3 regions of the Collimonas sp. PA-H2 genome follow, and region 1 is predicted to be linked to each of the others. Evidence: predicted binding sites of a transcription regulator. Region 1 holds the regulator's gene; each other region holds the start of a gene.

Region 1 (7,737 bases):
CCGAGCTGGAGCCGTTGCGCACCGAATCGTTCCAGTTGAACTATCAAAAAGCCGATGCCTTCAAGAAGATCTTTGGCATCGATGATGCCGGCGGAGGTGCCGGCGGTGGTAAGAAAAACAGCATTTTGTCGTCGCGCGGCAGCGCCGTGATCGATCCGCGCACCAACCAGTTGTTCGTGACTGATACGCCGACCATATTGCAGAACATCCGTAATCTGGTGCAGAAAGTGGATATCGCATCGAGGCAGGTTTTGATCGAAGCACGCATGGTTGAAGCTAATGATGGCTTTAGCCGCAACCTGGGCGCCAAGCTTGGTTTTGGTTTCAACAGCCGTAATGTCAGTTCGGGTGGCCAGCAGCTCACTCCTACTACTGCCACTAATGGCGCCATTCCAGGCACCGGCGGAAATTCAGTGAATTTGCCAGCGAGCCCTCAGACAGGTACGGCCGGTTCTATCGCACTGACCTTGTTCAACTCGGCCGCATCGAAATTTATCAGTCTTGAATTGTCGGCACTGGAAGCCGATGGCCAGGGCAAGATCATTTCCAGCCCGCGTGTAGTTACTGCCGACCAGCAAAAAGCCTTGATTGAGCAAGGGACCGAAATTCCTTACCAAAATGCTACCAGCAGCGGCGCCACTTCGGTTGAGTTCAAGAAGGCCAACCTGAAACTGGAAGTAACTCCGCAAATCACGCCGGACGGCAATGTCATCCTGACCGTTGACGTTACCAATGATAGCGTGGGCGATGTGGTGCCAGGCGGCGTTTCCATCAATACCAAACATGTCCAGACTCAGGTTCAGGTTGAAAATGGCGGCACTGTGGTCATTGGTGGTATCTATACGCAGCAGATATCAAACAATGTTACCAAAATACCACTACTTGGAGATATTCCGGTTCTGGGTTATCTTTTCAAACAATCCGCAGTTGTTAACAAACGAACTGAACTATTGATTTTCCTGACACCGAAAGTTGTCATCGACCGCATCGCTGCGCACTGATTGCACAGGGACACCGGCTTGATGCCGGTGTCCGTACATGAGCAAAAGGTCGAGCAGTGAAATGGTAAGGTACACAGGCAATATCTTTCTGGTAGGCCTGATGGGCGCGGGTAAGACTACGGTTGGCCGCGCCCTGGCAAGAAAACTCAACAAGCTTTTCATTGATTCCGACCACGAAATCGAGGCGCGCACCGGCGTCTCGATTCCCTTGATTTTCGAAATCGAAGGGGAAGAGAGCTTCCGTCAGCGCGAGACTGAGGTAATCCGTGACCTGAGCGCCCGCAGCGGCATCGTGCTGGCGACCGGCGGCGGCGCCATCATGCGTGCCGAAAATCGCGAATACCTGAAAACCCGCGGCACCGTGATCTACCTGCGTGCCAGCATCCACAACATCCTTCAGCGCACCAGCCGCGACAAGAACCGTCCCCTGTTGCAAACCGCCGATCCGCGCCGCCGGCTGGAAGAGCTGTCGCGTCAGCGCGAACCGTATTATCGTGAAGTTGCCGACATAGTCATCGATACCGGCCGACCTAACGTACAATTCCTGGTACACAGCATTTTGAGCCAGCTCGATGTGCAGGCCGGCGACCTTGTGCAAGAGTCCGGGCAGGCGCCGCAAGCAGGCGACGGCAAGCCCGGCCAAAATAGCAATCTGTCTTTTCAATCACCAAGTCTTTTTATGAACCAGCAGTCCACACCTTCGGCCCCCGCGCCGGCCATCACGCTCCAGGTAGAACTGGGCGAGCGCAGCTATCCGATTGAAATCGGACCATCCCTGCTGGCTGACCGCGAGCGTATCGCCCGCCTGATTGCCGGCAAGCAGGTGGTGGTCGTGACCAACACAGTCGTCGCGCCGCTGTATCTCGAACGCGTCAGCCAGACTCTGCGCGACGCCGGCAAGAGCGTGCTGGAAATCGTGCTGCCGGACGGCGAGGAAGAAAAGAACTGGGCCAGCCTGATGCAGATCTTCGATCGCCTGCTGGCCGCCAAATGCGACCGCAAGACCACCCTGATAGCCCTCGGCGGCGGCGTGATCGGCGACCTGACCGGTTTTGCGGCCTCCGCCTACATGCGCGGCGTACCCTTCGTGCAGATTCCGACCACCTTGCTGGCGCAGGTCGATTCCTCCGTTGGCGGCAAGACCGGCATCAACCATCCGCTCGGCAAGAACATGATCGGCGCCTTTTACCAGCCGCAGGCGGTGATCGCCGACACCATGACCCTGTATACTTTGCCAGAGCGCGAGCTGTCCGCCGGTCTCGCTGAGGTCATTAAATACGGCGCCGTGATCGACGCTGAATTTTTCAAATGGATCGAAAACAATATCGATAAGCTGATGGCGCGCGATAACGCTGCGCTGGCCTACGCGATCCGCCGTTCCTGCGAGCTGAAAGCCGACGTCGTGCGCCAGGATGAGCGCGAAGGCGGTTTGCGCGCCATCTTGAATTTCGGCCATACCTTCGGCCACGCGATCGAGTCCGGCCTCGGCTACGGCAAGTGGCTGCACGGCGAAGCGGTCGGTTGCGGCATGGTGATGGCGGCTGACTTGTCGCATCGGCTCGGCCACATCACGGCCATCGACAAGGAACGCGTGTGCGCGCTGGTGCGCGCCGCCGGCCTGCCGACCGAGGCGCCCAACCTCGGCGCCCAGCGCTGGCTGGAGCTGATGCAGATCGATAAGAAAAACGAAGATGGCCAGATCAAGTTCATCCTGATGAAACCGCTGGGCGGCCACCTGATCGCCACCGCACCGCAAGAGGCGCTGCTGGCGACGCTTCAGCAACTTGCCTCCGGAGACCTGCCGCAATGAACCACGAAACGTCTCTCGCTCCCTATGCCGCACATTCTGCGCAATCGCGAGGACGTTTGTTTGAAGAGGAGTCGCCCGGCTCGCGTACTGAATTCCAGCGCGACCGCGACCGCATCATCCATTGCACTGCCTTCCGCCGGCTGGAATACAAGACCCAGGTGTTCGTCAACCACGAGGGCGACCTGTTCCGCACGCGCCTGACGCACAGCATCGAAGTCGCGCAAATCGCCCGCTCGATCGCGCGCAACCTGCAATTGAACGAAGATCTGGTGGAAGCCATCTCGCTGGCCCACGATCTCGGCCATACGCCGTTCGGCCACGCCGGCCAGGATGCCTTGAATGACTGCATGGAGGTCCATGGCGGCTTCGAACACAATCTGCAGAGCCTGCGGGTGGTCGACAAGCTGGAGCAGCGCTACGGCGCGTTTGACGGCTTGAACCTGATGTTCGAGACGCGCGAGGGGATCCTCAAGCATTGTTCGCTGGCCAATGCCAGGAAACTGGGCGATATCGGCCAGCGCTTCATCCAGCGCAAGCAGCCGACGCTGGAAGCGCAGGTCGCCAACCTGGCCGACGAGATCGCCTACAACAATCACGATATCGACGACGGCTTGCGTTCCGGCCTGCTGACCCTGGAGCAGATGAACCAGATCGATTTCTATGCGCAGCACAGCCGCCAGGTCGAGCAGTTGTTCCCGGGCCTGGGCGGGCGCAGGGCGATCAATGAGACCATCCGGCGCATGATCAATGCCTTGATTACCGACCTGATCCAGACTTCGCAGCAGCGCATCCTGGATGCCGGGCTGCAGACGGTCGACGATGTCCGCAATGCGCCGCCGCTGATTGCCTTCTCCGACGGCATGGCTCAGCAAGCCGCCTTGCTGAAACGCTTCCTGCGCGAAAACCTGTATCGCCACTACCTGGTCAACCGCATGACGGCCAAGGCACGCCGCATCGTCGCTGAACTGTATGCCTGCTTCAGCGCCGAGCCATCCTTGTTGCCGCCCGACTATCAGCTTGCTCAGCGGGAATCGGAACAGCAGCAGGCGCGCGCGATTGCCGACTATATCGCCGGCATGACCGACCGTTATGCGATCCGCGAGCACCGGCGCCTGTTCCTGGTGGATGAAGGACATCTGTAGACTCTGCCCGGCAGGTATTTTTCTTTCTTGATTTGTTTGCAACAAATTGGGTTAGACTTTGGCTTATCCATTTAATTTTTTCAAGGACCATCATGCGGCCTCTATATCAAACAGCAATCACATTGAGCCTGGCGCTGACAGCGTCGGCGGCGCTGGCCCTGTCGTTGGGCGACCTCAGCAACCAGGATGCCAGCAGCGGCCTCAAAGCCGCCCTGCAAAAAGGCGCGGATGTGGCGGTGTCCAAGCTGGGCGTCGAGAATGGTTTCCTGAATAACGACAAGGTCAAGATCGGCTTGCCCAGCGTGCTGGATAAAGCCATGCCGATCTTGCGCATGACTGGCCAGGGCCAGAAGCTGGATGACCTGGTGGTGTCGATGAACCACGCCGCGGAACAGGCGGTGCCGCTGGCCAAGCCTTTGCTGCTGAATGCGGTCAAATCGATGTCGGTGACCGATGCCAAGAATATCCTGACCGGCGGCGACACCTCGGTGACCGATTTCTTCAAGCAAAAGACATCGGCGCAGCTGGGCCAGAAATTCCTGCCTATCGTCAAAGGCGTGACCGACCGCAACGGCTTGTCGGCGCAATATAACGCGGTCATGGGGCAGGTCGGCAAGACCGGCATGGTGCCGGCGCAGCAGTCGACGGTGGAAGGTTATGTCACGCAACGTGCACTGGACGGCTTGTACACCATCATCGGTGAAGAAGAGAAGGCGATACGCCAGGATCCGGTTGGCGCCGGCAGCGCCATCATCGGCAAGGTGTTCGGCGCCCTCAAATGAACGTCGTGCAAAAACGATAATATGATTTACAGATAAATTTGCAAATGAGTTTGCAAATAAGCGGGCTGGAAATAACAAAGGGCGCATTAACTGCGCCCTTGTTCATTCTATCGGCGCCAGCTAGTCAGCTGCAGCGCCCGGATTGGCGGCCGTTCAGGTCGTGGCGGGGAGTTCTTCCGGCAGGTGCTTGATCGCATCGTGCTGGTGATCCTGCATCTTGTCCTTGTACTTGATGACCTGCCGATCGAGCTTGTCGACCAGGGTATCAATGGCGGCATAAAGATCGTGGGCAATGCTTTCGGCATGCAGATCTTTTCCCTTTACGCGCAGCGTGATGTCCGCTTTCTGGCGCTTTTCTTTTTCAGTGATTTTGTCGACGCTCAGGATCACGCTGATATCGATGACCTGGTCGAAGTGGCGTTTGATACGCTCTAGTTTGCTTTGTACATATTCGCGAATGGCAGGGGTTACCTCGAGGTGATGCCCACTGATGGTGAAGTTCATACAGCGCTCCTATCAAGAATATTGCTGGCGGTTCTGAACAGACTGCGTTGAATCTTTAGGCGAACAATCTACAAGAGACTGGGACTGTTCTGGCAAGAGTCGCTAAATAACAAACAGCCGTAATGTCCGAACATAGCAAGGGTAAGCTTAACAATCAAACCAGAAAAAACTACAAGGCCTTGCGCAGATTAACAGACGGAATTTTTAGTGCTTCGCGATATTTTGCGACGGTGCGGCGGGCTACCACCATACCTTGTTCCGCAAGCATGTCGGCAATCTTGCTGTCAGAGAAAGGGTTTCTTGAATCTTCCGCTCCTATGAGTTGCTTAATGAGTGCCCTGATTGCTGTTGAGGAAGCCTCTCCACCTGCCTCAGTAGCAACATGGCTGCCGAAGAAATACTTCAGTTCAAACATCCCGTGGGGAGTGAGCATGTATTTCTGAGTGGTTACACGTGAAATAGTACTCTCGTGTAGACCCAGTGTATCAGCTATTTCGCGCAACACAAGCGGCCGCATGGCGACCGCGCCATGGGAAAAAAAGTTCCGCTGGCGTTCGACGATCGCTTGTGCGACGCGCAAAATGGTGTCGAAGCGCTGCCGCATATTCTTGATCAGCCACTTGGCTTCCTGCAGCTGCGAAGTGAGTGCGCCATCGCCCTTGCTCTGCTTCAGGATGTTGGCATATAAGACATTTACCCTGAGTCTTGGCATGACGTCATTGTTCAGCATCACCTGCCAGCCTTGTTTGCTGCGCCTGACGATCACGTCCGGCACCACATAGTCGGAGGCGTTGGCGGCGAACGGTGCGCCGGGGTGGGGATTGCACTGCTTGATGACGGCTTGCGCTTCGCGCAGGTCCTCGTCGTCGCAATCCAGGGCTTTCTTGATTTTATTGAAATCGCGCTGCGCAAACAGCGCCAGGTGATCTTGCACAATCGCCAAGGCCAGGCGGCGCGTGACGAATGGCACTTTGACAAAACGCTTGATCTGCAAGGCCAGGCATTCCGGCGCGTTGCGCGCGCCGACTCCTGCCGGATCGAAGCTCTGCACCATCTTCAGCGCCATCGACAATTCTTCGACGGCGATCTCCAGCTCGGCCGGCAGACGCTCCAGGATTTCTTCCAGCGACTCTTCCAGATAGCCGTTATCGTCCAGCGCATCGATCATCAGCTCGACCAGCGCGCGGTCGCGCAAGTCGTGCATGGCTTCGCGCATCTGCTGCAACAGATGTTCGCGCAGCGTCGTTTCATGCGCCTCCAGCTGCGGCCGCGCATCTTCATCGTCCGAGGTTTTCGCGCTGCGCGAGATGTCGTCGAAACTCCATTCGCTGTCGGCATTGTCAGTGCTGCTTTCAGCCGCCGGCGCTTCGGCGCTGGCTTCGCTCTCGGTCGGCGAGCTGCTCACTTCGCTGTCGCCGGCCGGCGCTTCCATGGTCGACGCAGTGCCGCTGATGGCGCCGTCCGCCAGCAGCCGCACCGAATTATCAAGCGGATCGTCGACCCGCTCCAGCATCGGGTTGTCCGACAGGATCTGTTCCAGTTCCTGATGCAACTCAAGCGTGGAAAGCTGCAGCAGACGGATCGACTGCTGCAGCTGAGGAGTCAGCGCAAGATGTTGAGAGGTGCGTAGCTGGAGTGATTGTTTCATGGCTTCCGTGCGGACAATTCACTTCTGTTATTTGTTGTACGGAGTTTAAGTACCGCGCTGGCAAGGCGAATTAATCTGCCTGCATTTACATCGTTCTCACACCGTGAAACTACATGCGGAAATGCTCACCCAGATAGACCCGCCGCACCGACTCGTCGGCGATGATGTCGTCCGGACTGCCGCTGGCCAGCACGCTGCCCTGGTTGATGATGTAGGCGCGGTCGCAGATGCCCAGCGTTTCGCGCACATTGTGATCGGTGATCAGGACGCCGATGCCGCGTTCCTTGAGGAAGCGGACGATGCGCTGGATCTCGATCACGGCAATCGGATCGATCCCGGCGAACGGCTCATCCAGCAGCACGAAGCGCGGATTGGTGGCGAGCGCGCGGGCGATCTCGACGCGCCGCCGTTCGCCGCCCGAGAGCGACAGGGCCTGGCTCTCGCGCAGCTTTTCAATCTGCAGCTCGTGCAGCAGCTTGTGCAGCTGCTCATCGATCTCGGCCTTGCCGAGCGCCTTGCCGTTGGGACGTTGCAGTTCCAGCACGGCGCGGATATTGTCTTCCACCGTCAGCTTGCGGAATACCGATGCTTCCTGCGGCAGGTAGGACAGGCCCAGCACCGCGCGGCGATGGATAGGCAGGCGCGAAATGTCGACGCCGTCTAGGTCGATTTCGCCGCCGTCCGAAGGCACCAGGCCGACGATCATGTAGAACGAGGTGGTCTTGCCGGCGCCGTTCGGACCCAGCAAGCCGACCACTTCGCCGCAGCGCACTTCGAGCGAGACGTCATGCACCACCTGGCGCGCGCCGTAGCTTTTTTGCAGGCCCTTGGCGATCAGCGTGCTAGGGGC
Region 2 (7,737 bases), 1.5 Mb from region 1:
TTCAGTTGCCGGCGCGCGCCCTGGTGATCCAGGTTTCCGCCCTGTTGCGCGCCGCCGTGCTGCGCGCGGCCGGCTGGTCCGCGGCGCTCCAGCTTGAAGCTGCGCAAGCACGCGTGCTGGCGGTGATCCTCGATGAGATCGTCGCCCTGCCCGGCGAGAAACTGGCGCTGCCGCTGCCGACGGAACGCCGCCTGAAAAAAATCGCCCAGGCTATCGCCGACGATCCCGCCGACAACCGCACCCTGCTGCAATGGGCGCAATGGGCAGCCATCGCGCCGCGCACACTGACGCGCCGCTTCGCCGCCGAAACCGGCATGCCCTTGTCCGAGTGGCGCCAGCGCGCCAGGCTGCTGCGCGCACTGGAACTGCTGGCCGCCGGAAAGCCGGTGACCAGCATCGCGCTTGAGCTGGGCTATGACAGCCTGAGCGCCTTCATCGCCATGTTCCGCCGCGCACTGGGTGTCTCGCCGAGCAAATATCTCTCTGAAAAGGCAGATTGATTTCCTTCTGCCGAAATAAACAGATGCTTTCAATTTTTACGCCGCGTTTACAGCGGCGGCATCCCTTTTTAGAGAATCTTTACGTAGCCGCTGCTAATCTGTAACTACCAAAACGACCAGTAGAATCCTTCTATGAATCAGGTAATTTCAGCAGCATCGACATGGCATTTCTCATTGCTTCCGGAAGCAGTATCAAAAAAAATGCAGGCAGCCGTCTTGCCTTTCCCGCTCCGCCGTCACAAACATCTCCCCACGCAAAAAGATTTCATGATGCTCATCACTGTCGATGCGGCGTCGGTATCTGAATTGCGCCGGGTGATCGTCAGCACCTGCGGCGACCTCATGGTCTACATGCGCGTCAAACCGGTGGACCACGCCAGCAAGATGAAATTCTGGCTGTGCCTGAACAAGCAATCGATAGACTCCGTCATCGGCAACATCATGCGCGCCCTGCCGCAAGCCGAATTCGGCCGTATCACTCCCATGCTGCCGGCATAAGCGCCGTTGCGCGTCTTATTACGACAAAATTCTGCGGCAAACATTCTCAACCCTTACTGAAATCAGAACATCATGACCACCTTTGAAGGTATCTGGGTTCCTCTAGTCACGCCTTTCCGCCAGGGCAAGCTGGATCTTCATGGCGCCCAGCAACTGGCATTGAGCCTGTCCGGCGCAGGCATACACGGGCTGGTAGTATGCGGCACCACCGGCGAAGCGGCCACCCTGAATGAGCATGAACAAGACAAGCTGCTGTGCGGCGTCATGGAAGCAGTGCAAGGCCGCTGCCCGGTGCTGATGGGCATAGGCGGCAGCGATACCCGCGCCGTCGCTGAAAAGATCAGCCATCTGAACACCCTGCAGCCAGCCGGCTTCCTGGTCTCGGCGCCGTCGTACGTAAGGCCGTCGCAGGAAGGCATACGGCTGCACTTCGAAGCCGTCGCCGCCGCCGCGCACAACCCGGTCGTGCTGTACAACATCCCTGCCCGCACTGGCGTCAACATCGAACCGGCCACGGTGATCGCGCTGGAGCGCCTGGCGAACATCGTCGCCATCAAGGAATGCGGCGGCAGTCTGGCGCAAACCATGGAGCTGGTCCATCACAGCAATCTGAAAATCCTGTGCGGCGACGACGCCCTGCTGTTCAACACGCTCTGCCTGGGCGCGCATGGCGCGATTTCCGCTGCCGCGCATATCCGGCCGGATCTGTTCGTGCGCCTGTTCGAACTGGTGCGGGCCGGTCAGATCGAGCGTGCGCGCACACTGTTCAAGCAGCTGCTGCCGGTGATCCAGCTGCTGTTTTCAGAACCCAACCCGGCGCCGGTGAAAGCCGCGCTGGCGTTGCAAGGCCACATCCAGGATGAGCTGCGCTTGCCGATGACGCCGATGTCGGCGGTCGGCCGGGTCAAACTGGCGTGCGCGCTGGACGATCTGATGGCGTTGCCGTTTGCGATGAAAATCGAGAAACCGGAATTTTCCATCGGCGGCAGATCCCGGCAGCTAGATTCATGATCCTGACCATCGCTTCTGAACATGTGCCCAGCGTCTCAACCGATATAGCAGCTTCGCTGGCCGCCGCGATAGCACGGCGGCGTGCGCGCGCCGGCCGTAATGTGTTGCTGGTTTATCAAAACCCGAAAATGCCGCAGGCCGGCTGGCTGGCGACGGCAATCAAGACCGGCGCGGAAATCCGCAGCATCGCCGCCCAGGATATCGGCGCCGAACTGGCCGCCTCCAAAAGCAGCTATCACGACATCCTGGTCCACCTGCCGAAACGCGACGACGACGGTTCGCGCGGCGCCCTGGCGAACGCCGACCTGGCCTTGTTCGCCATCGGCGCCGAGGATAGTCAAGCGGACGGGCTGCTAGCCGCCAGCATGCAAGCTGCCAGTGCGCTCAGGCCGGATTTGCCGCTGGTGGCGCTGATCGACGACAGCCCGGCCGGGCAACAGCTCATGTCAAACCTGTCGGCCAGCATCGACGGCTTGCGCTTTCTTCACCTGTCCGCGACAAAACGGGACGACGCCTCGCTCGGCGCCTTGTACCAGGCGCTCTACGGCCACTGCTGCAGCGCCTGCGCCTGCGCCTGACGGCAGGCGGCAGGCGGCAGGCGGCAGGCGGCAGGCGGCCGCATTCTGGCAGAATTCCGGCCGGATTCAGGCTGGATCGCGGCAGGCAGGAGCAAATCCGCCCGCCATCGGTATTGCAAGGCGATGCACGCAATGCTTGCAAAAAAAGCTCGATACGTGTTCAATCGCCTTATGAAAATTTCCCCTGCACTCCCCATTTGGTCCATTGCGGCCCCGATCGTCGGCTGGCTTTTGCTGGGCGGCGCCGGCTTCAATCTGGGCGGCTTCTATACACTGCTGCTGGTAGCCGGCCTGCTCGGCAGCGTGCTGGCGGCGGTCTACCACGCCGAAGTGGTGGCGCACCGGGTCGGCGAACCCTACGGCACGCTGGTGCTGGCGCTGGCGGTGACCCTGATCGAAGTGGCGCTGATCGTCTCGCTGATGCTGGCCGGCGGCGAGGAAACCACCGGGCTGGCGCGCGACACCGTGTTTGCCGCCATCATGATCATCCTCAACGGCATCGTCGGCATTTGCCTGCTGGTGGGCGCCAGCCGCCACCGGGAACAAAGTTTCGGCCTGCTGGGCGTCAGCGCCTCGCTGGCGACGCTGGCGGCAATTGCGGTGCTGACGCTGGTCCTGCCGAACTACACCTCAAGCGCGCTGGGGCCGTTCTACAGTAAAAGCCAGCTGGCCTTTATCGCCATCATTTCGCTGATTTTGTATGGCACCTTCGTGCTGGTGCAGACCGTGCGCCACCGCGACTATTTCCTGCCGCAGGAAGCCGTCGCCGATGAAGACGTGCATGCGCCGCCGCCATCCGGCAAAGTGGCCGTCATCAGCGCCGGCCTGCTGCTGGTATGCCTGGGCGCGGTGGTGCTGTTGGCGAAGTCGCTGGCGCCGGCGCTGGAAACCGCGGTCGCCAACATGGGTGCGCCGAAGACCCTGGTCGGCATCATCATTGCCGCGGTGGTGCTGCTGCCAGAAGGCCTGGCGGCGGTGCGGGCGGCGCGCGCCAACCGCTTGCAGACCAGTCTCAACCTGGCGCTAGGCTCGGCGCTGGCCAGCATCGGCCTGACCATTCCGGCGGTGGCGATCGTTTCGCTGACCACCGGCCTGACGCTGTCGCTCGGGCTGGACATCAAGTCTACCGTGCTGTTGCTGCTGTCGTTCATCGTCGCCACCCTGTCGCTCGGCACCGGCCGCACCACGGTGATGCAAGGCACGGTGCATCTGGTGATTTTCGCGGTCTACCTGTTCACCACGATTGTGCCTTGATCGCCTCAAAATCCCCCGCAGTTCCATGGCGGAGTTGGCACGAGCCAACTCCGCCGGCATGATTTCCGAAATTTCCTGACGGCGCTCCCCTCCCCGCCTGTCAAATCTCCTGATTTCTGTACGCATTTGCAGCGACCGCCACCAGCCGAACGCCTGTTTCTTTGTTGGCACCACGCTGGTGCGCCTGTTTCGCAGCAAAAACCGCTTTCACCAAATCCGGGCGCAAAGCCTTTCCCTGCAGCCCCGCCAGCTCGCTCAAATTTAAGCCTGGGTATAAAAACCCCCGCTACTCGCCTTGCCAGGCCATTGGCATGCATTCTGCTATGTGGATATGGTAGTCCCAGCATTTCGGTTCCATGCCTGCTGCTACGGCGTGCGCTGCTTTCTTGTTCGTATTTTGTTCTGGCTTCATAGCTGCTTTACAGCTGCTTGTTCATATTTCACTACAGCATAGTTCACTACAGGGAGAGAAAAATCATGTCACGTCGCATCCTTTTGAAAGCTACCGCACTCGGCGCTTTCGCCCTTGCCGCCAGTTCCTGGCTACCGTCCGCCTTTGCCGCGGATACGATCAAGGTAGGCATCCTGCATTCCTTGTCCGGCACCATGGCGATTTCCGAGACCTCGCTGAAAGACGTAGCCTTGATGGCCATCGACGAGATCAATGCCAACGGCGGCGTGCTGGGCAAGAAACTGGAGCCGGTGGTGGTCGACCCGGCCTCCAACTGGCCGCTGTTCGCCGAGAAGGCGCGGCAGCTGATTTCGCAGGACAAGGTTTCGGTGGTGTTCGGCTGCTGGACCTCGGTATCGCGCAAATCGGTGCTGCCGGTGTTCAAGGAACTCAACAGCCTGCTGTTCTATCCGGTCCAATATGAAGGCGAAGAGTTGGAGAAAAACGTGTTCTACACCGGCGCCGCGCCTAACCAGCAAGCGATCCCGGCCACCGAATACCTGATGTCGAAAGAAGGCGGCGGCGCCAAGCGCTTCGTGCTGCTGGGCACCGACTACGTCTACCCGCGCACCACCAACAAGATCCTGCGCGCCTTCTTGCACAGCAAGGGCGTCAAGGATAGCGACATCGACGAGGTGTACACCCCGTTCGGCCATTCCGACTACCAGACCATCGTCGCCAACATCAAGAAATTCTCCGCCGGCGGCAAGACCGCGGTGATCTCCACCATCAACGGCGACTCCAACGTGCCGTTCTACAAAGAACTGGGCAACGCCGGCCTGAAAGCCACCGACGTGCCGGTAGTGGCGTTCTCGGTGGGCGAGGAAGAATTGCGCGGCGTCGACGCCAAGCCGCTGGTCGGCCACCTGGCGGCCTGGAACTACTTCGAATCGGTCAAGAATCCGGTGAACACGGCCTTCATCAAGAAATGGAAAGCCTACGCATTAGCCAAGAACCTGCCGAACGCCGCCACCGTAGTCACCAACGACCCGATGGAAGCGACCTATGTCGGCATCTACATGTGGAAGCAAGCCGTAGAAAAAGCCAAATCCACCGACTCCGACAAAGTCATCGCCGCCATGTCCGGCCAGAAATTCAAAGCCCCGTCCGGCTATGAACTGGAAATGGACGCCACCAACCATCACCTGCACAAACCAGTGATGATCGGCGAGATCAAGGCGGACGGACAGTTCAACGTGGTCAACAAGACCAAGACAACGATCCGCGCACAACCGTGGAGTCCGTATATTCCGGGGAATGAGGGCAAGCAGAAGCTCTGATCGCTGGAAGGCTTGGTTTTTTTGAAGGCGAATGCCCGCCGTATGTACTCCGTGGCCCGTTAAATGGGGTCAGAGTAATTTACGGCGATAAGGCTGCCGTAAAAAAACTCTGACCCCATTTAACTGCGTGGGGTTGCCGTTGCTTTTGACGTTGCTTTTGACGTTGCTTTTGACGTTGCCGTTGCCGTTGCCGTTGCTTTTGACGTACCCCGCATTGAGACGTTGCCAAATCCGGCGCGTGTCAGCCGGGAATTGTGAGGGGCATGTTTGAGCCGAAGGCGAGTTTTGCCCCTCACCCGGCTGATACGCGTCGGATTTGGGGACCCGACCGAAGGGAGGGCAACGGCTTTGCGGTCGCCTTCTTTTTGGTTACTTTTTCTTGGCGAAGCAAGAAAAAGTGACTAGCTGCCGGGCTACCCCCGGCTAGCATCCACGGAGTAGCTACCGTTTTAGCAACGCACAGATCGTTCTTCGCATGCAGCCGCACTTACTCCGTAGCCCGTTAAATGGGGTCAGAGTAATTTTCGCAAAAGGCCGCGAAAAAAAACTCTGACCCCATTTAACTGCTTTTGTGGCGGCGCTAAAGCTGCTGTTGATGCGACGCTATAACTGCTTTTCAGGTGGCGATAAAAATACTGATGAAAATCTCACGAAAAATTCTTCTCGCCGTAGCTCTCTGCATGCAGGGCCTGCTCGCCCATGCCGCGATCGACCCCGCCCTGCTCAAACCGCTGGCCGGCGACGACCCCGACGCCCGCATCGCCGCCGTCAACCAGATCGCCGCACTGGCCAATGACGACGCCCTGAAAATCCTCAACGCCCTCAACAGCGACGCCCTCTACGCCCGGCCCGACGGCACCGTCCTCATCGTCGACGATACAAAGGCATTCAACCCGGCCACCGGCCAGACCCTGGCCACACCCGATGACGCCGACGGCATCAGCGTCAACAACCGCCTGCGCGGCGTGGTCGAAGGCGCCCTCTCGGGACTGAAACTGTTCTCCCCGAACCGCAAGCTGCGCATCGCCGCCGCCACCGACCTCATGAAAACCGCCGATCCGGCCCAGATACCGCTGATCAGCACAGCACTCCATAAAGAAAGCGACCCCGAGATCCAGGACATCCTGCAGCAAGTCATCGCCACCGCCAACCTGCACTCGCCCGACGCCGCCACCCGCAAAACCGCAGTGCAAACCCTGGCCGGCAGCACCAACGCCAACATCCGCCCGGCCCTGCAAAACCTGCTCAACAAGAACCCCGACGGCAGCTACATCGAAGCCGACCCCGCGGTCCGCATCGAAGCCGTGCGCACCCTCGGCGTGCTGGACCGCCACCTGGCCACCGTCGACTTCATCGGCAAGGTGTTCTACGGCATATCGCTCGGCAGCGTGCTGCTGCTGGCCGCGCTGGGCCTGGCGATCACCTTCGGCCTGATGGGCATCATCAACATGGCGCACGGCGAACTGCTGATGATAGGCGCCTACACCACCTATATGTGCCAGCTGCTGTTCCGCCAGTACTTCCCGGCGGCGCTAGACGGCTACCTGCTGGTCGCCCTGCCGGCCGCCTTCATCGTCACCGCCGCCGTCGGCATCGTGCTGGAACGGCTGGTGCTGCGCTGGCTGTACGGCCGGCCGCTGGAAACCCTGCTCTGCACCTGGGGCATCAGCCTGATCCTGATGCAGACCGTGCGCTCTATCTTCGGCGCCCAGAACGTCGAAGTCGCCAATCCTAGCTGGATGTCGGGCGGCGTCACGGTGCTCGGTTCGCTGGTGCTGTCGTATAACCGCATCGTGATCATTTTCTTTGCGCTGTTCGTGGTGCTGGCGGTGTGGCTGATCTTGAACAAGACCCGGCTCGGCCTGTTCGTCCGCGCGGTCATGCAGAACCGCCGCATGGCGGCCTGCGTCGGCGTTTCCACCGGCAAGATCGACATGATGACCTTCGGCCTCGGCTGCGGCATCGCCGGCCTCGGCGGCGTCGCCCTGTCGCAACTGGGCAACGTCGGCCCCGACCTTGGCCAAGGCTATATCGTCGACTCCTTCATGGTGGTGGTGCTGGGCGGCGTCGGCCAGCTGGCCGGCACGGTGATCGCCGCCTTCGGGCTGGGCGAGGTCAACAAATTCCTGGAGCCGATGGCGGGCGCGGTGCTGGCCAAGATCGCG
Region 3 (7,737 bases), 860 kb from region 1:
TTCAAATCGGTCACCGCCGCCATGCCTTTACTGCCCCGCCCCGCCGCTTCGACCTGTACCGTGAGATAGAAACGCCCTTCCGCCCGGCCCAGGATCTGCTTGTTGCCAAGCGTGTTTTCCACCAGCGGCTTGCCCAGGCTTTGGCGAAACCAGTCGAGCAGCTCCGCCGGGCTTTTCTGCGATACGAAACCTTGTATCCGCATCGGCATGCCATTGGCCGTGATCTGCTCGCCCACGCCAAAGGCATCGGCTGACTTCGGCAACGCAATGCTTGGCCAAGTGTTTTGCGCCGACGCCGGCCCGTAAAACAACATGCCGCCGAGGCCGATCGCCAGCAGACGCATGAATAAACAGCGGCGCCAGACCTGCCCTGCGCCTGTGCGCAGGCTAAAAAACGGCTGCATCATTTGCCTGCTCTCAAACGATCGGGAGGCACCACGTCTTGCCAGAAATCTAGCTTGCCCAGCTTCGGACCCTTGGTAATCCCCCCAGGCAGTTCGATCACCATCACGACCGGATCGACGATGACCGACAACGGCGCCAGTGCCTTACCGGGAAAAATCGCTACGTTGCTCAATTTGTCTTGCACCCTACCCGGATCTTTTCCGGACCAGCCGTCGATGAGCAGGCTGGTGCTGCGGCTCATGCGCAAGTTGATGGTGTCGAAGGGCTTGTAGAATTTCAGGTCGTCCGGCAGATTGGCCAGCGTCACCGAGACATTGGCGCTATAGATGCCGCGATCCTGGAGCGAGAGCGGGCTCTTCAGCAAAAACGGCTGGCCGTCGCTGGCCGAGGCGAATCCGCCGCTGTGGTCGCTGTTATGGTCGAGGCCGAAACTGACATTGACGTCGCTATCGAAGTGCTTGATCAGCGGCGCATCCTTCGGATCGCGCCAGAACATGTTTTGATTGGCTTTGAAATCGCCGGCGACGTCATTGGTCTTGATGGCGGCGTCCGGATTACTGAAAAAACGACGCCTTACCTCGGCCGCCAGTTGCGCCGGCGGCTTCCAGCTGCTGACGGAATCATTGCGCGTCATTGCCTCAAAAGCGACATAGCGGCTGGCCAGCTGCGTGCTGTGCGCGATGTCCTGGTACTTGGCGATCATCGGCACCAGCAGGAACAGCGGCAGCAACGCCACCGAAATCACCAGGAATTCCGTCAGGGCCTGGCCCTTCTCAGCAACCAGTGCGTGCTTGCGCAAAGCTGGCATGGCTGTGCGCGCAGCGCATGTCATGGCTTGCCTCCAAGTTCAGTTACCTGAAAGCCGCCAGCCAGATGCGGCGCGAACACGTTCTCGCCGACGCGGACATCCTGCGCTGCCTGCCTGGCGGCCAAGGAAATGCCTTTGGCGGAACTACGCTCTAGCACCAGTTTCGCGGCCGGCGCAAAGCTGCCGCCGTCGGCGACGCACATGGTGTCGCCGAGGAATTTTTCAGGGTGGCAGGCAATGCCAAGAATGGTCTTCGACGGCCCGGACGCGGCTGGCATGACTGCCTCCATCTGCGCGATGACGCTGGCCGGAATAGCCGGATTGCGTTTCATCTGGGCGATCATGTCGGCCGGATTCTTTCCTTGCGACGGCCGCGCTTTGCGATGAGTATCCATCGCGCACTGGCCGCGCGCCGTCTTGGCGACCAGGTCGATCTGGCACAAGCCGGCCGACGACTTCAGGGTCGCGCTGGTCCAGATACCGCGTTGCCTGGATTTGGAGCGGGCTGCCAGAGTCGGGCCATCTGCCACGCTGCAATCGTCCGGATTCAATATATAAGTCCAGGCGGCGCTGTAGGTGATGGAGAAATTCCTGGAGGCGTAGAAATCTTCGCGGAAGCCGTTCAGCTGTTGCGGCCATTCGGTCGGCAGGTTGACCGGCTGGTTTGCTTGGCGTTTGGTGGCGGCGCAGCTGGCGACATCGCGCTTGAGCTGCTCCAGCCGTTGCGCATTATCCGGATCGCCTTGCAGCGCGCCCTGCAGGCGCACATAGTGCACCAGCACTTCCTGACCGCCCTTGCCTGCTTCATGCGGCATCGGCGCGTTCAGTACGTCGCGTTCCAGCCCGGTCTCGGCAAACGCCGCAGTGGACAGCAATGCTGTTATCGATGCGGCGGCGAAAAGACGTCGTGGAAATTGTGCAGTGGCTGATTTCATGGTGGTAGAACCGTTCCTTGGAGGGCTTGGGCAACTGCCTTGATATCATCCGGCACTTCAATCAGATGCACTTGCCAATAGGGATTGAACAAGCTCGCCAGCTCGGTCTTGCCGTCGGCGCGAGGCACCGGACGCGCAAAGAACACCTCCGATGCGGAGACGCTGGCGTAGTAGCCGCCGGCAGGCGCGCCCTGGTAATTATTCAAGTGCGCCGATGGCTTGACCCGCGAGCGGGCATCCGAGGTGGCGGTCTGGTCGGCCTGGCGCCTGAGGCGGATGGCGAAGCGGATCTTGGGATCCTGCTTGCTCTTGTCTGCGTTGTCCGGGGTATAGGCCAACGCCTTGTCGGACAGCTCGAAAAAGCCGGGCAGGCCAGTGTAGTTCCAGTCGTTGCTGGAAGCCATTGAAGCCGCTTGAGAATTTTCCCGGCCGCTGGTGACCGTGCCACCACCGCCCGAAGAATTACCGTCGTTTGCGCTTTGTTTTCCGTAGCCGAGTGCGTTTTCGTTAACATCACAAGTAAAAGGACGCCATCTATGTTTTTGAGGGTGATAGCGGTATATAGACGCGGTGTCCAGCGCACGCCACTCGTCGTAACCTATCAGCTCTGTCCCTCCTGCACGATTGACGTAGTCAAAATGCATACGAGCAAGTGGATCAATACATCCAGGAACCAGTGCCGTACTACGCCAATGCCGGACCGGCACAAATGGGTCCAGATTGGCCGATGTTTTCGTCACCTGCGCAAACCGCTCGCGCTGATCGCCGCTGTAGCGCTGCATGACCGGCGAGCCGTCGAAGGCGAAGAAAGTATCCAGCAGCGGCACGGTATCGACCTCGACGCTGCCGTCATTGACGTAGTTAGCGTTCGCCACCTGCTGCATCAGGTCTTTGCGGGCGATCGGCAAGGTCGCCAGCATGGTGACCTGGGACGCCTGCAAGATCGCCTTGGCGGCATCCGATGCGATCACCATCGCCTCAGCGGCGACTTGCACCGCTTCGCTGACCATTTCCACGGTGCCGATGATGTTGGCGTAGTACAAAGCGAAGCACACCGGGATGTATAAGGCCATGCCCTTGGCCACCGGTTCTGCTGTGTAATAGGTTTCACAACCCAGCTGCGCCGTGCTTTCGGCGTGGGTCTTGGTGTACTGGGCCCATGAAGAGAGGCTGACCATTTGTGCAATGGTCACCTCGTTGGCTACCATCGCCCGGTTGGTATAGGCGATGTAGTTCAGCGCTCGTGCGTGCATCACCCCGGCGCTGTAGGCGACAGCGTCGGAGGTATTGACGAGCTTGGTTTTTTCGCGGGAAAGCTGACCGGTGTTAAAAAGGAAGAAAAGCGCGGCCAAGCCACCTATGAGGACAAAAATCCCATAGATGAGCGCTTGGCCCTGCTGAAATCGCCTCCCCTTGAACGCTGGCCAGCTTCGGCGAAAGCTGGCGCGTGGCATGATGCTTGGTACGCTATAGAGTTCTGGCTAAGTCTTAGCGAGAATTGTCGTTAGTGTATTTGTCCAGGCCTTTTTTCTTGGTGCCTTCGGCTGTAGCCTGAGTGGCTGCGCCTTGGGCTGCTGCAATTGCTGCGCCGCCGGATTGGCCGGAAACTTCGTTGGCAATACCTGCGGTCTGGCTACGGATTGTTTGGCCGAAGAATTGATAAACAGCGATCGCAGCGACGGCGATCAGTGCAACGATGATGATGTACTCGGTCATGCCTTGACCGCGCTGTTTATTTTTGAATGTAAACATCTATGTATTACTCCCCAATTTTTTAATAAATAAAACAACAATCGCGCAACCTGATATCGGCTACACATTTTTTTTGGCACCCTGTTACAGGTGCTTTTATTACAAAATTCCCTCTAGGAAAGATGTTGCCCATTTAAAAATGTTACGTCAAGAAATGTAATTCTTTATGTCAATATTAGTTGTTATTTGTTAACAGGCAATTCTTGACAATTTGGCAGTGATCGGCATTGCCGGCGTTTTGGCACATCTGCCGCAGTGGCAGCGCAAAAGCCGCAGCGGCGCGCCGTTTTTGGCCCATTTACAGCCTATTTGCGGGACGCTTGCGAGCGCAAGAACGCTGCCACTCTGGCAAACAAAGTTAGCCAAGGCATAACTGATAGGCGTTACAGAAGATGCAAGTCCTCACTTACCCATAGGGTCTTGATGTAACGTTTTGTAATGCGTACTTGGGTTTAAGCTGGTTTTAATTTTCACCCCGTATGCTGGATTTCGTCGGCACACAGAAGTCAAAACCGCACCTGCTCGTATCCCGCAGCCTGGGGAAAATACTCGGAGGAAGCATCATGAATAAGCGCACTCTTCTCGCACTCAGCGCATTGCTTGCCGCTACGCTAGCCGTCAATGCCAGCGCAGCTCCCACTGCTGTCACCAAAGGCGTGGCCACCTATATGTCCGGCGGTATCGGCGTCGATGAATCGACCCTGATACAGCAGGAAGCAAAGAACTATCCGCTGGAATTAGAGTTCCTCATCAAAGCAACGCCCAAGGATGAATATGCTGCCGATATCCACGTGAAAATCAACGATGCGAGCAACAATGTCGTGCTGGATACCGTTTCCAATGGACCGTTTTTCCTGGCCAAGCTGCCTGCCGGCAGCTATCACCTCGCAGTCGCCAAGAAAGACCAGGTGAAAGAACGCAAGATCGCGATTACGCCAGGATCGCATCAGCACATCATGTTCGAATGGCTTGAATGATTACCTGGCCAGCAGCAAATTATGTGACGCTATCAGTTGGCGGCAGGTGATATATAAAAATTTTATGAGCTCTTAGAAGAAATGCATTGCCTTGATCAGTATTTAGCACGTGACAAAAATGGCCTGTGGCGTACTATGTAAATGCATCGAGCGCAAAAATTCTTTTAGTACTGAAATATGTCTGTCAAAACAGAAACATATGCCTCAGAAAAGGAGCTGAAAAATAATATTTTCACTAGCTGGCTTGAAAACTGCTTATTCGATCATTACCTTCTGTCCTAACTACCGGGAGCGCATATGAACCTGATTTATAACAGTGACCAATACAGCGTCGTCGAATTTGGTGCCGATGAACAACGCGAAGCTTTACGTTTCGGCGGCTATGAAATCGTCGATAAATCGTTCAAGCGCGAGATTTTTATTGCTGGTGCCTTGGCTGAATTTTTTCGTAAAGGGGTCGAAGATCTGATTGCGACCGAGCCGAGCATCGAGGATATCGATGCTTTCCTGGGCAACTATGACTCGATGATGAGCCAGCCCGTTACCTTGCAATAACCCAGCTACTGTCCAATTCGTTCCAGCCAGCCCGAGATTGCCGATAACTACGGCAAGCCGGGCGGGATGCTTGAGGTATATTGCCGTACCTTTCACATTGCATCCGGTACGTCGATATGTATGCCAATTCCAGCCCTATCCATAGCGCCCAGAGCGGCATCCACGAGCAGCTTGCGGCCACCGTCGCCAGGCACGCCTCGCACACGTTTCAAAAGCCCGTCAGTCCTTACAATCAAAGCGCATTCGACGACAGCATCGCCGCCTGGCGGGCGGCCGGCAGCCCGCCCCTGATCCTTGATGCCGGTTGCGGCGTCGGCTTGTCGACCATGCACCTGGCGGCGCAGTACCCTGATCATTTCGTCATCGGCGTCGACCAGTCCGCCGACCGGGTCGGCCGCAACACGCTATGGCCGGGCCCGGCAGCGCTGCCGCCCAACTTCATCCGCATTCGCGCCGACCTGGTGGATTACTGGCGGCTGCTGCTGGCGGCGCGGATTTTTCCGGCGCGCCACTATCTGCTGTATCCGAATCCCTGGCCGAAGATAGGCCAGCTCAGCCGGCGCTGGCACGGCCATCCGGTATTCCCGACCATCGTTGCGCTGGGCGGGATCCTGGAATGCCGCAGCAACTGGCAGATCTATGTCGAGGAATGCGCCAGCGCCCTGCAACAGTTAAGTGGCCTGGCGGTCGGCTGCGAGCCCTATCTGCCGGCGCAGCCGATCACCCCGTTTGAAAGCAAATACCTGGCGTCAGGCCATCAATTGTGGCGCTGCCAGGTGCTGTTCGCCTCTGCCGACAACCCCTGAAAAGAAAATCCCCGCAAACCGTGACGGTTTGCGGGGATTTTTGCGAAGCGCTTAGATTTCCACCTTGGTGCCCAATTCGACCACCCGGTTGATCGGGATATGGAAAAAGTCGGACGGCTTGGCGGCATTCTGATACATCCAGGCGAACAGCTTTTCGCGCCATAGCTGCATGCCGGGAATCTTGCTCGGGATCACCGTATCGCGCGCCAGGAAGAACGAGGTATCCATGACGTCGAACTCGAGGCCGAACTGCGCCGTCGTCAAGGCCATCACGGTTTGCACGTCAGGCGCTTCCTTGAAACCGAAAGCGGCGCGCAAGACGTAGACATCGCTGCCCAGTTCCTTCAGGGTCAGGCGCTTGCTGTCTTCGACAAACGGCACATCCCAGATGCTGATTTTCAGGAAGAACACACGCTTGTGCAAAATGCGGTTGTGCTTCAGGTTATGCAGCAAGGCGACCGGCACGGTAGTCTTGTTGCCGGTCATGAACACCGCGGTGCCGTCGACCCGGTGCGGCGGATGCGCCAGCAAGCCTTCGATGAAAGGTTCCAGCGGGATCCCTTCATCCTTGCTGCGTTCACGCAGCAGCATGCGGCCGGCGTACCAGGTCATCAGCAGGAAGAAGGCGATGGCGCCGAGCAGCAGCGGGAACCAGCCGCCGTCGACGATCTTCAGCAGATTGGCGGCAAAGAAGGCGAAATCGACAATGAAGAAGGCGCCGATGACCAACGCCACCAGGAAAGGATTCCACTTCCAGACCGTGCGCATGACCACCGCCGCCAGCACCGTGGTGATCAGCATGGTGGTGGTCACCGCCACGCCGTAAGCCGCGGCCAGGTTATCGGATTTCTTGAAGGCCAGCACCACGCCGACCACCAGCAGCAGCAGCATCCAGTTGATCACCGGCACATAGATCTGGCCGCGCTCGTCTTCCGAGGTGTGCAAGATGCGCATGCGCGGCACAAAGCCCAGCAGGATGGCCTGGCTGGTCAGCGAGAACGCGCCCGAGATTACTGCCTGCGATGCAATCACAGTGGCAGCAGTCGCCAGGATCACCATCGGCAACAGCAAGGAGTCCGGCACCATCAGGTAGAACGGATTCTGGATGGCGGCCGGATTGACCAGCAGGTTGGCGCCCTGGCCGAAGTAGTTCAGCATCAGGCAAGGCATGACGGTAAACAGCCAGGCAAAGCGGATCGGCCGGATGCCGAAGTGGCCCATGTCGGCGTACAGGGCCTCGGCGCCGGTCAGCACCAGCACCACCGAACCCAGCACCACGAACGCTTGCAGCGCGTGCTGCTGCATGAAAGCATAAGCGTAGTAAGGATTGATCGCCACCAGGATTTCCGGCGCCTTGATGACGTTGTAGACGCCCAGCAAACCCAGCGAGACAAACCACACGAACATCACCGGGCCGAACAATTTACCCACCACCGTGGTGCCGTGCTTCTGGATCAGGAACAAGGCAATCAGGATCACCAGCGACAGCGGCAAGACAT

Evidence for each region. The regulator sigma-54, encoded in region 1, starts transcription at its own class of promoters, with help from an activator protein. The targets are predictions, from matches to a motif close to TGGCANGNAANCTGCTTT.
Region 2: the regulator sigma-54 is predicted to act here: its motif matches at 4,149-4,166, upstream of urtA (urea ABC transporter substrate-binding protein).
Region 3: the regulator sigma-54 is predicted to act here: its motif matches at 5,118-5,135, upstream of BCF11_RS09135 (DUF3567 domain-containing protein).

What each region holds. Positions count from the first base shown of each region.
Region 1 is NZ_PDBX01000001.1:2,870,544-2,878,280, forward strand. Features, by position in the region: gene BCF11_RS13070 (type IV pilus secretin PilQ) at 1-1,001, shown strand, start outside; gene aroKB (bifunctional shikimate kinase/3-dehydroquinate synthase AroKB) at 1,063-2,811, shown strand; gene BCF11_RS13080 (deoxyguanosinetriphosphate triphosphohydrolase) at 2,808-3,953, shown strand; gene BCF11_RS13085 (DUF4197 domain-containing protein) at 4,046-4,735, shown strand; gene hpf (ribosome hibernation-promoting factor, HPF/YfiA family) at 4,889-5,239, opposite strand; gene BCF11_RS13095 (RNA polymerase factor sigma-54) at 5,409-6,887, opposite strand; gene lptB (LPS export ABC transporter ATP-binding protein) at 6,997-7,737, opposite strand, start outside.
Region 2 is NZ_PDBX01000001.1:4,328,820-4,336,556, reverse strand. Features, by position in the region: gene BCF11_RS19965 (helix-turn-helix domain-containing protein) at 1-500, shown strand, start outside; gene BCF11_RS19960 (hypothetical protein) at 768-998, shown strand; gene dapA (4-hydroxy-tetrahydrodipicolinate synthase) at 1,071-2,009, shown strand; gene BCF11_RS19950 (hypothetical protein) at 2,006-2,587, shown strand; gene BCF11_RS19945 (calcium:proton antiporter) at 2,759-3,841, shown strand; gene BCF11_RS28040 (hypothetical protein) at 3,942-4,100, opposite strand; gene urtA (urea ABC transporter substrate-binding protein) at 4,319-5,572, shown strand; gene urtB (urea ABC transporter permease subunit UrtB) at 6,211-7,737, shown strand, end outside.
Region 3 is NZ_PDBX01000001.1:2,012,963-2,020,699, forward strand. Features, by position in the region: gene BCF11_RS09105 (hypothetical protein) at 1-407, opposite strand, end outside; gene BCF11_RS09110 (hypothetical protein) at 404-1,237, opposite strand; gene BCF11_RS09115 (hypothetical protein) at 1,234-2,148, opposite strand; gene BCF11_RS09120 (pilus assembly protein TadG-related protein) at 2,145-3,602, opposite strand; gene BCF11_RS09125 (hypothetical protein) at 3,637-3,900, opposite strand; gene BCF11_RS09130 (carboxypeptidase regulatory-like domain-containing protein) at 4,464-4,877, shown strand; gene BCF11_RS09135 (DUF3567 domain-containing protein) at 5,175-5,432, shown strand; gene BCF11_RS09140 (tRNA (guanosine(46)-N(7))-methyltransferase TrmB) at 5,549-6,238, shown strand; gene BCF11_RS09145 (potassium transporter Kup) at 6,290-7,737, opposite strand, start outside.